2 regions of the Streptomyces sp. NPDC004629 genome follow, and region 2 is predicted to be linked to the other one. Evidence: riboswitches for the same ligand, from Rfam matches in the RefSeq annotation. Region 2 holds a riboswitch; the other holds the start of a gene.
The links. A riboswitch is a leader RNA that binds a small molecule or an ion and turns the genes downstream of it on or off. The one in region 2 is predicted to bind cobalamin.
Positions count from the first base shown of each region.

Region 1: another riboswitch for cobalamin. It lies ahead of ACFYTE_RS02800 (ribonucleoside-diphosphate reductase subunit alpha); the one in region 2 lies ahead of ACFYTE_RS39645 (ABC transporter substrate-binding protein).

Region 1 is NZ_JBIALO010000001.1:642,153-647,767, reverse strand. It holds gene ACFYTE_RS02810 (DUF3311 domain-containing protein) at 1-4, shown strand, start outside; gene mctP (monocarboxylate uptake permease MctP) at 1-1,629, shown strand; cobalamin riboswitch at 1,764-1,886, shown strand; gene ACFYTE_RS02800 (ribonucleoside-diphosphate reductase subunit alpha) at 2,035-4,446, shown strand; gene ACFYTE_RS02795 (ribonucleotide-diphosphate reductase subunit beta) at 4,446-5,459, shown strand; gene ACFYTE_RS02790 (hypothetical protein) at 5,372-5,614, opposite strand.
Region 2 is NZ_JBIALO010000048.1:31,957-37,571, forward strand. It holds gene nhaA (Na+/H+ antiporter NhaA) at 1-1,258, opposite strand, end outside; gene ACFYTE_RS39635 (hypothetical protein) at 1,747-2,121, shown strand; gene ACFYTE_RS39640 (hypothetical protein) at 2,118-2,396, shown strand; cobalamin riboswitch at 2,572-2,786, shown strand; gene ACFYTE_RS39645 (ABC transporter substrate-binding protein) at 2,847-3,884, shown strand; gene ACFYTE_RS39650 (FecCD family ABC transporter permease) at 3,881-4,894, shown strand; gene ACFYTE_RS39655 (ABC transporter ATP-binding protein) at 4,891-5,615, shown strand, end outside.

The DNA.
Region 1 (5,615 bases), on a different contig from region 2:
ATGAACGACGGCGTCAACGGCGTCGCGCTCGGCGTCTTCGTCTTCTTCTTCCTGGCCGTCACGGTCGTGGGATTCCTGGCCGCCCGCTGGCGCAAGGCCGAGAACGAGCACAGCCTCGACGAATGGGGCCTGGGCGGCCGGTCGTTCGGCACCTGGGTCACCTGGTTCCTGCTCGGCGGCGACCTGTACACGGCCTACACCTTCGTCGCCGTCCCGGCGGCGATCTACGCGGCGGGCGCGGCCGGGTTCTTCGCCGTGCCCTACACGATCCTCGTGTATCCGCTGATCTTCACGTTCCTGCCCCGCCTGTGGTCGGTCTCGCACCGGCACGGCTACGTGACGACCTCGGACTTCGTGCGCGGCCGGTTCGGCTCCAAGGGGCTGTCGCTGGCGGTGGCGCTGACCGGCATCCTCGCCACGATGCCCTACATCGCGCTCCAACTGGTCGGCATCCAGGCAGTCCTCGACGTGATGGGCGTGGGCGGCGGCGAGAACACCAACTGGTTCGTCAAGGACCTGCCGCTGCTGCTCGCCTTCGGCGTGCTGGCCGCGTACACCTACTCGTCGGGCCTGAGGGCACCCGCCCTGATCGCGTTCGTCAAGGACACGCTGATCTACATCGTGATCGCGGTGGCGATCATCTACATCCCGATCAAGCTGGGCGGGTTCGACGACATCTTCGCCAAGGCCGGCGACGCCTTCGCCCAGACCAATCCGGCGACGGGGGCGCCGCGCGGGGCGCTCGCCCCGCCGGAGGCGGGCCAGTGGACGTACGCCACGCTGGCCCTCGGCTCCGCGCTCGCGCTCTTCATGTACCCGCACTCGATCACCGCGACGCTGTCGTCGCGCAGCCGTGAGGTGATCCGCCGCAACACCACGATCCTGCCGCTGTACTCCCTGATGCTCGGCCTGCTCGGTCTGCTGGGCTTCATGGCGATCGCGGCCGGGGTCAAGGTCTCCAACGGCCAGCTGGCCATCCCCCAGCTGTTCGAGGACATGTTCCCCGACTGGTTCGCGGGCGTGGCGTTCGCGGCGATCGGCATCGGCGCCCTGGTGCCCGCGGCCATCATGTCCATCGCGGCCGCGAACCTGTTCACCCGCAACATCTACAAGGACTTCATCAATCCGGACGCGACGGCCCATCAGGAGACCCGGGTCTCCAAGATCGTGTCGCTGCTGGTGAAGGTGGGCGCGCTGGTCTTCGTCCTGACCATGGACAAGACGGTCGCCATCAACTTCCAGCTGCTGGGCGGCATCTGGATCCTGCAGACCTTCCCGGCCCTGGTCGGCGGCCTGTTCACCCGCTGGTTCCACCGCTGGGCGCTGCTCGCGGGCTGGGCGGTCGGCATGGTGTACGGCACGGTCGCCGCCTACGGGGTGGCCTCGCCGACACAGAAGCACTTCGGCGGCTCGGCCGAGGAGATCCCCGGGATCGGTGAGATCGGCTACATCGGCATGACGGCGTTCGTGCTCAACCTCCTCGTCACCGTCGTCCTGACCTTCGTCCTGAAGGCCGTGAAGGCTCCCGAGGGCGTGGACGAGACGAGCCCGCAGGACTACACGGCCGACGCGGGAGACGCGGGCGTCCAGGTCGAGCTTCCGCCCGCGACGGCGGGCGCCGGGCACTGACAGCACGCCCCCGCACGGCCGCGGGGCACCGCGCGGGCCACCGCGCACGCCCCGCAACGGGCCGCCGAAGCCGAACCCGGCAACGGCGGCCCGTTGACGTACGACACAACATCTGGGGGTGCCACCACGGCCCGGCACTAGATGTATGCTCATGCTCGCTGTCGCCGCAGGGGAATCCGGTGCGAATCCGGAACTGTCCCGCAACGGTGTACTCATGCGCGTATGCCCGCATACCCGCATGCAGGCTTCAGTCCGAGGACCTGCCGACGGCGCGCCCGGCCGTCCGGCCCGGGTGCTCTGACGTCCGGGCCTCGTGGAATGGGCCGGTGGACGCGACGCCGTGCGCGCTCGCGTGCTGCCCCCTGCCCTCCGCAAGGCCCCGTGCCGAGCGAGGGAGAGCCCCACGTGACCATCGCGCCAGCCGACCCGGCTTCAGCCGCCCAGGCGACCGCGGCCCCGGTGGAGACCGACGGCCCCGGTGCCGCGCTGCTGCGGACCCTGACCGAGCTGACCGCCGACCTTCCCGACGCCGACCCCGGCCGGGTCGCCGCCGCCGCGCTGCGCGGCCGGTCCGCGCGGTCCGACGCCGCTGCCGCCGCGGAGCTTCGGGAGCTGGCCACCGAGGCGGCCGCCGGCCTGATCTCGGAGGACCCCGCCTACTCCCGGCTGGCCGCCCGGCTGCTGACCCTGTCCATCCGCGCCGAGGCCGCCGCACAGGGCGTCACCTCGTTCACCAGGTCGATCGCCGTGGGGCACCGGGAAGGGCTCATCGCCGACCGCACCGCCGCCTTCGTACGGCGGCACGCCGAGCGGCTGGACGCGCTGATCGACACCGCGGCGGACGACCGTTTCGGGTACTTCGGGCTGCGCACGCTGCACAGCCGCTATCTGCTCCGGCACCCCCTGACCCGCCACGTCATCGAGACACCCCAGCACTTCATGCTGCGCGTGGCCGCCAGCCTCGCCGACGGTGCTGCCGACGCCCTCTTTGGGGAAGACTCCGCGCACGCCGTGGACGAGGTCGCCGCGCTCTACCGGCTGATGAGCCGCCTCGACTACCTGCCCTCCTCCCCCACGCTCTTCAACTCCGGCACCCGCCACCCGCAGATGTCGTCCTGCTACCTCCTCGACTCCCCCAAGGACGAGCTGGACTCCATCTACGACCGCTACCACCAGGTCGCCCGTCTCTCCAAGCACGCAGGCGGCATCGGCATCGCCTACTCCCGCATCCGCTCCCGCGGTTCGCTGATCCGCGGCACCAACGGGCACTCCAACGGCATCGTGCCGTTCCTGAAGACCCTCGACGCCTCCGTGGCCGCCGTGAACCAGGGCGGCCGGCGCAAGGGCGCCGCGGCCGTCTACCTGGAGACCTGGCACTCGGACATCGAGGAGTTCCTGGAGCTGCGCGACAACACCGGTGAGGACGCCCGCCGTACGCACAACCTCAACCTCGCCCACTGGATCCCGGACGAGTTCATGCGCCGGGTCGACGCCGACGAGCCGTGGTCGCTGTTCTCCCCGTCGGACGTGCCGGAGCTGGTCGACCTGTGGGGCGCGGAGTTCGACGCCGCCTACCGCGCGGCGGAGGCGGCCGGGCTCGCGAAGAAGACCATCCCGGCCCGTGACCTCTACGGCCGCATGATGCGCACCCTCGCACAGACCGGCAACGGCTGGATGACCTTCAAGGACGCGGCCAACCGCACCGCCAACCAGACGGCCGAGCCGGGCAGTGTCGTCCACTCCTCCAACCTCTGCACGGAGATCCTGGAGGTCACCGACGACGGCGAGACCGCGGTCTGCAACCTGGGCTCGGTCAACCTCGGCGCGTTCGTGAGCGGCGGGGGCATCGACTGGGAGCGGCTGGACGAGACGGTCCGCACCGCCGTGACCTTCCTGGACCGGGTCGTCGACATCAACTTCTATCCGACCGAGCAGGCGGGCCGTTCCAACGCCAGGTGGCGGCCGGTCGGCCTCGGTGTGATGGGCCTGCAGGACGTCTTCTTCAAGCTGCGCCTGCCCTTCGACTCCCCCGAGGCGAGGGCCCTGTCCACCCGGATCGCCGAGCGCATCATGCTCGCCGCCTACGAGGCGTCCGCCGACCTCGCCGACAGCAACGGCCCGCTTCCCGCCTGGGAGAAGACCCGTACGGCGCGGGGTGTCCTGCACCCCGACCACTACGGCGTCGAGTTCACCTGGCCCGAGCGCTGGGCGGCGCTGCGGGCGCGGATCGCGACGACCGGCCTGCGCAACAGCCTCCTGCTCGCCGTCGCGCCCACCGCGACCATCGCGTCCATCGCCGGTGTCTACGAGTGCATCGAGCCCCAGGTCTCCAACCTCTTCAAGCGCGAGACCCTTTCCGGTGAGTTCCTCCAGGTCAACTCGTACCTGGTGCGGGACCTCAAGGAGCTGGGTGTGTGGGACGCCCGCACCCGCGAGGCGCTGCGCGACGCCAACGGCTCCGTGCGGGACCTCACATGGATCCCAGCGGAGGTGCGCGCCCTGTACCGCACGGCGTGGGAGATCCCGCAGCGCGGCCTGATCGACATGGCCGCGGCCCGCACGCCCTACCTGGACCAGTCGCAGTCCCTGAACCTGTTCCTGGAGACGCCGACCATCGGCAAGCTCTCCTCGATGTACGCCTACGCCTGGAAGCAGGGCCTGAAGACGACGTACTACCTGCGCTCCCGCCCGGCGACCCGCATCGCACGCGCCGCTCAGGCGCAGTCCCGAGCCACCGTCCCCGTACAGCAGGCCGCCGACCCCGAGGCCGTCGCCTGCTCCCTTGAGAACCCCGAGTCCTGCGAGGCCTGCCAGTGATGTCTCACCGTTCCCGTAACCTTCTCGACCCGGGCTTCGAGCTGACGCTGCGCCCCATGCGCTACCCCGACTTCTACGAGCGCTACCGGGACGCCATCAAGAACACCTGGACCGTGGAGGAGGTCGACCTCCACTCGGACGTCGCCGACCTCGCCCGGCTGACCCCCGCCGAACAGCACCTCATCGGCCGGCTGGTCGCGTTCTTCGCCACGGGCGACTCGATCGTCGCGAACAACCTGGTGCTGACCCTGTACAAGCACATCAACTCCCCCGAGGCACGGCTGTATCTGAGCCGTCAACTGTTCGAGGAGGCCGTGCACGTCCAGTTCTATCTGACGCTGCTGGACACCTATCTGCCCGACCCGGAGGACCGTACGGCGGCGTTCGCGGCGGTCGAGAACATCCCGTCCATCCGGGAGAAGGCCGAGTTCTGCTTCAGATGGATGGACTCGGTCGAGAACCTGGACCGCCTGGAGTCGAAGGCCGACCGCCGGCGCTTCCTGCTCAATCTGATCTGCTTCGCCGCGTGCATCGAGGGCCTGTTCTTCTACGGCGCTTTCGCGTACGTCTACTGGTTCCGCAGCCGGGGCCTGCTGCACGGCCTGGCCACGGGCACCAACTGGGTGTTCCGTGACGAGACGATGCACATGTCCTTCGCCTTCGACGTGGTCGACACCGTCCGCAAGGAGGAGCCGGACCTCTTCGACGATCAGCTGCGGCAGCAGGTCACCGACATGCTCGGGGAGGCCGTCACGGCGGAGCTGCAGTTCGCGCGCGACCTGTGCGGCGACGGCCTGCCGGGCATGAACACCGACTCGATGCGGCAGTACCTGGAGTGCGTCGCCGACCAGCGTCTGACCCGCCTCGGCTTCGCCCCGGTGTACGGCTCCGAGAACCCCTTCTCCTTCATGGAGCTGCAAGGGGTTCAGGAGCTGACCAACTTCTTCGAGCGGCGTCCGTCGGCGTACCAGGTGGCGGTGGAGGGCACCGTCGACCTGGACGAGGACTTCTGATCCCGCTCCTCGTCCGCCGTCTCCTCGGCCTCCCGGAGCTGTCGGTCGATGCGCCGGTCGCGCACGATGCCGAACACCGACGGGAGGACCAGGAGGACGAGGATCCCGAGGACCGTGACCATGCCGATCAGACCTTCGATCTGGTTCGTGTTCATG
Region 2 (5,615 bases):
TCCGCGTCAGGACCCAGGAGATCAGGCAGGACAGCACGACGGCCGCCAGAATGCCGGCCTTCGCCTGTTCCAGCCGCTGACCGTGGAAGGCGAGCGTGGCGATCAGCAGCGCCACCGTGAAGCCCACCCCGGCGAGGCTGCCGCCCACGGCGACCGCGCCCCAGCCCACCGCCGGCCGCAGCCGGCCCCGGCTCACCCGGGCCGCCACCCACGTGGCGCCCAGGATGCCCGCCGGCTTGCCCAGGACGTAGCCGCACACGATGCCCAGCGTGACGGGCGAGGCGAACGCCGCCGCGATCCGGTCGGCGCTGATCGTCAGACCCGCGTTGGCCAGCGCGAACAGCGGCACGATGACATGGCTCGTCCACGGGTGGACCATCCGCTGCAGCCGCTCGTTGGGCGAGAGGGCAAAGGCCAGACCGCGGCGCAGGGTGCGTTCCAGCTCCGGCGTCGGCTGCTCCCGAAAGCCCCGGAACAGCCGGGTGACCCGCTCCAGGGCGTGCCGCTCGGCCGGATGGGCGTACGTCAGCAGCCCCAGGACCAGGCCGCTCACCACCGGGTCCACCCCCGACCGCAGCAGCGCGCCCCACAGGGCCACCCCCAGGACCGCGTCCACCCCGGTGATCCGGACACCGGCCAGGCGCAGCGCGAGAAGCAGGGCGAGGATGCCGAGCGCGATACCCAGCGCGGGGAGCCGGACCGTGCCGCTGTAGGCGAGGGCGATGACGACCAGCGCCACGAGGTCGTCGGTGACCGCGACGGTGAGCAGGAAGACGCGCAGGCCGCCCGGCAGCCGGGGACCGAGCACGGCGAGCATGCCGAGGGCGAAGGCCGTGTCGGTGGACATGGCGGCGCCCCAGCCGTGCGCCGAGTCCAGTCCGGCGTTGAAGCCGAGGTAGATCACGACCGGGACGAGCATGCCGCTGACCCCGGCGACCACCGAGAGCACGAGGCGGCGCCGCTCGCGCAGTTCCCCGACGTCGACCTCGCGGCGGGCCTCCAGTCCCACGACGAAGAAGAACAGCGTCATCAGACCGCTGTTCACCCACTCGCGCAGCTCAAGCGAGACACCGGCCGAACCGATCGTCAGCGACATGTGCGTCCGCCACCACGCCGCGTAGCCGCCGGGGGAGACGTTGGCCCAGACGAGGGCCGCGATCACCGCGCCGAGCAGCACGGCGGCACTGCCGGTCTCGGTCCGCAGGAAGGCGCGCAGGGGGCTGCGCGGACCCGCGCCGCACGCGGTCTGTCCGGTCATGGACACGGTCCCGGACGGTGCGGCGGGACCGGTCGGCTCTGGCGGCACGTCGTGCACCCGCATCCCGATCAGTCGACGAGGACCCCGGCCGGGTCGATGGGCGAGGAACCGGCCGGGCGGGGGCGGCCGTCCTCCAGGACGGGCACGCGGCACCGGCGGGCCTGGACGGAGCCGGATGCCGTCGCGTGCGTGCCAGTTTAGTGAGGGGCCGCCGCGGGGCCGGCAATCGACGGCGGCCTTCTCCCCGCGGGCGGGCAGAATTTGCGTCGCTGTGCAAGTATGGAGGGGTGCCGGAAGCCCGGAGGACCGGGTGCCCGTCGACCGAGGAGGAGGTGAGCGACATGGATCGCAGCAGCAGTAGTCCGGGCCGCGCAAGGCCCCGCACCCCCATGTCCCCCCGCTCCTCGGGCACCCGGTAGCCCCCCGCCTCGTACGGCGGCTGCCATGCCCTCGACCCGCCCCGCCGCGACGGGGAAGGGAAGGTATCCATGGCGAACCCGACCACCTTCGGCCGCGCCCTCCGCCTCGCCGTCGGCGTCGCCTCCTGCGCGGTGTCCGGCACCGGCTTTCCCGACGCGGGGGGAGCCCGTCGCCTCAACTCGGGCGCCACACGGCGGTGTTCGGCTGCCGCCGGTCGGCCGGGGCCGTGCACCGGCGGGGGACCGGCCCCCCGCGGGCTGCCGGTGCCGCGCGACGGCGAGGACACCGGCGCCGTGCGCGCCCGCGTCTGCCGCAGCGGTGAGCCCGCCCGCCTCCTGGAACGGCTCGTCGCCCGGCTCCTCCCGGAGCCCGGCGTGCTCGACCTGTACCGGCACCCGGACCATGGCTCGTTCGGCACGGAACGGGAGGCGACGGCGGCATGAACGACCTCGACACCCAGAGCGCACGACGCTCCGTCCGCCGCGCCGCCCGACGCCTGGCGGAGGACGCACCCAAACTCGTCGTCGGCTCCGCGGACGCGTACCGGACCGGCCTCGCCACCCGCGCCGCCGACCTGCGCCGGGCCGTGCTCGCTGCCTGGCTCACCGGCGTGCCCGAACACGTCATAGCCGCCGACGGCGGCCTGTCCCCGGCCGTCGTGCACGAGTGGATCTGCGCCGGGACCCCGCCCGCGGATCCCGTCGACGGACCGGGGTGAGGCACGACGTCCCACTCGGGCCGGAGTGCCGGCGTCAGGAGGCGGCCCGGCACCCCGATGTCGGCGTGGTCGGCGTGGTCGGCGAGGACGGCCCCGGCCCGGAGGACGGCCCCGGTCCGGGGGACGGGGCCCGGTCCGGGGGACGGGGGGCCAGGTCCGGGCCGGCGGGCGATCTTGGTAGCCTGGCCGGGCCAGTCGTGCCACATCCGAGGCCAGGGAATCCGGTGTGAATCCGGAACTGACGCGCAGCGGTGAGGGGGACGGGCAGGGCACACCAAGCCACTGGGAGGGGTTCGGGCCGGCCGCGAGGCCGGCGCGGGGCCGTACCGGGAAGGCGCCCCGTCCGGACGAACCCGAGTCCGAAGACCTGCTGGCACCTCCGCGCCCCGTGCGCGGAGGACGTCCGTAGGCCAGGCTCCGCGTACGAGCCCCGACACCCGAGGCATGCCCATGCTGCGTTCCGCGTTCCGTCCCGCCCTGCTGTTGCTCACTCCGGCGCTGCTGCTGACCGCGTGCGGCGGCTCCGCCGGATCCGCCCCGGACTCCCGCCGCTCCGCCGCCGGTTACCCCCGCACGATCGACAACTGCGGCCACCCGGTCACCCTGACGTCGGCCCCCGAACAAGCCGTCTCCCTCAACCAGGGCAGCACCGAGATCCTGCTCTCCCTCGGCCTCGGGGACCGTCTCGCCGGCACCGCCACCTGGACCGACCCGGTGATGAAGGGCCTGGAGAAGGCCAACGCGTCCGTGCCCCGGCTCGCCGAGAACAACCCCTCCTTCGAGAAGGTGCTCGACGCCGAACCCGACTTCGTCACCGCGTCGTTCGTCTCGACCCTCGGCCAGGGCGGCGTCGCCACCCGCGAGCAGTTCGAGAAGCTGGGCGTGCCCACGTACGTCTCCCCGTCCGACTGCGCCGCCGGCAAGGACAACGCCGCCGGCGGCGACGGCTCCCGCAGCGCCCCGCTCACCCTCGACACCGTGTACGGCGAGATACGCGACCTGGCCCGCGCGTTCGGCGTCGACGAACGCGGAGACCGGCTCGTCGCAGGCCTGAAGGAACGGGTGCGGGCGGCCACCGCCGGCCTCGACGCCTCCGGTGTCTCGCTCATGTACTGGTTCGCCAACTCCCAGTCGCCCTACCTGGCCGGCTGCTGCGGCGCCCCCGGCGCCATCACCCGGGCCGTCGGCGCCGACAACGTGTTCTCCGACACCCACGACGAGTGGCCCCAGATCAACTGGGAGACCGTCGCCGACCGCGATCCGGACGTCATCGTCCTCGGCGACCTGACCCGCAGGTCCCAGACGGCCGAGACCGCCAAGGCCAAGATCCGCTTCCTGGAGACCGACCCCGCCACCCGCAATCTCACCGCCGTCAGGAAGAAGCGGTACATCCTGCTCAGCGGGCAGGCCATGAACCCGTCCATCCGCACGGTCGAGGGGATCGAACGGGTCGCCGCCGGACTGCGCGACCTCGGGCTCGCCAAGTGAACCTCCGCGCCTCGCTGTTGACCGCCGGCGGGCTGCTCGCGGTGACCGCTTCGGTGGCGTTCGCCGTGACCATCGGCCCCGCCGACATCTCCACGGGCGACGTCTGGGCCTGCGTCGCCGCCCATCTCGGCTTCGGCGACAGCACATTGGCGCCGCTGCGGGACGGCATCGTATGGAACCTGCGCATGCCCCGCACCCTGTTGGCCGCCCTCTGCGGCGCGGGCCTCGCGGTGTGCGGAGCGGTCATGCAGTCCCTGCTGCGCAATCCGCTCGCCGACCCGTTCGTGCTCGGGGTGTCCTCCGGGGCGTCCACCGGCGCGGTCGCCGTGGTCGTGCTCGGGATCGGCGGGGGAGCGGTGTCCCTGTCGGCGGGTGCGTTCGCCGGCGCCCTGCTGGCCTTCGGGCTCGTCCTCGTGCTCGGCCACACCCTGGGCGGCGCCCCCGACCGGGTGGTGCTCTCCGGTGTGGCGGCCATGCAACTGTTCTCCGCGCTCACCTCGTTCACCGTCCTGACGTCGGCGGACGCGGAGACCACCCGAGGCGTGCTGTTCTGGCTGCTCGGCTCGCTGACCGGCGCCGGCTGGGGCGAGGTGCTGCTGTGCGCGGTCGTGCTCACCGCCGTTCTCGTGGTCTGCCTCGGGCACGCCCGCACCCTGGACGCGTTCGCGTTCGGTGAGGACGCCGCGGCGGCGCTCGGTGTACGCGTCGCCCGCACCCGGCTGGTCCTGCTGTGCGCGACCGCGCTGCTGACCGCGACACTCGTCAGTTGCACCGGGGCGATCGGCTTCGTCGGCCTGGTGCTGCCGCACGCGGCCCGCGCGCTCACCGGTTCCGGCCACGCCCGGCTGCTGCCGGTCACGGCACTGGCCGGAGCCGTCTTCCTGGTGTGGGCGGACACGGTCGCCCGTACCGTCATCGATCCCCAGGAGGTGCCGGTGGGCGTGGTGACGTCGCTGATCGGCGTACCGGCGTTCGTGGCGGTCCTGTACCGCGGACGGAGGCGGACATGACCGGCCCGGACCCCACGGCCGACCGGAACACCCCACCCGGTCTGCGCGCGGAGCGCGTCGCGCGCCGCATCGACGGCCGGATCATCGTCGACGGCGTCACCCTCGCCCCCCGCCTTGGGCAGACGATCGGCCTGCTCGGCCCCAACGGCAGCGGCAAGTCGACCCTGTTGAGACTGCTCGCCGGAGTGTTCGCGCCCACCGCGGGAGTCGTCACCCTGGACGGCCGCCCGCTGGCCCGGGTCGGCCGGCGGGCCACCGCGCGACGCATCGCCACCGTCGAACAGCATGCGCACACCCAGACCGAGCTGACCGTCCGGGACGTCGTCGCCCTGGGCCGCATCCCGCACCGGCGGGCCTGGGCAGCGGCCGGTGCCGACGACGCGCGCGCGGTCGCCGACGCACTGGCCCGCACCGGGCTGACCGAGCGGGCCGGCCAGTTCTGGCACACCCTGTCCGGCGGCGAGCGCCAGCGCGCGCAGATCGCCCGTGCCCTCGCCCAGCAACCCCGCGAACTGCTGCTGGACGAACCCACCAACCACCTCGACATCCAGCACCAGTTGGACCTGCTGGACCTCGTCGCCGGCCTGCCGGTCACCACCGTGATCGCGCTGCACGACCTGAACCTGGCCGCGATGTACTGCGACCGGCTGCTCGTCCTGCAAGACGGCCGGGCGGTCGCGGAAGGCACCCCGTCCACGGTCCTCACGCCCGCCCTCATCGA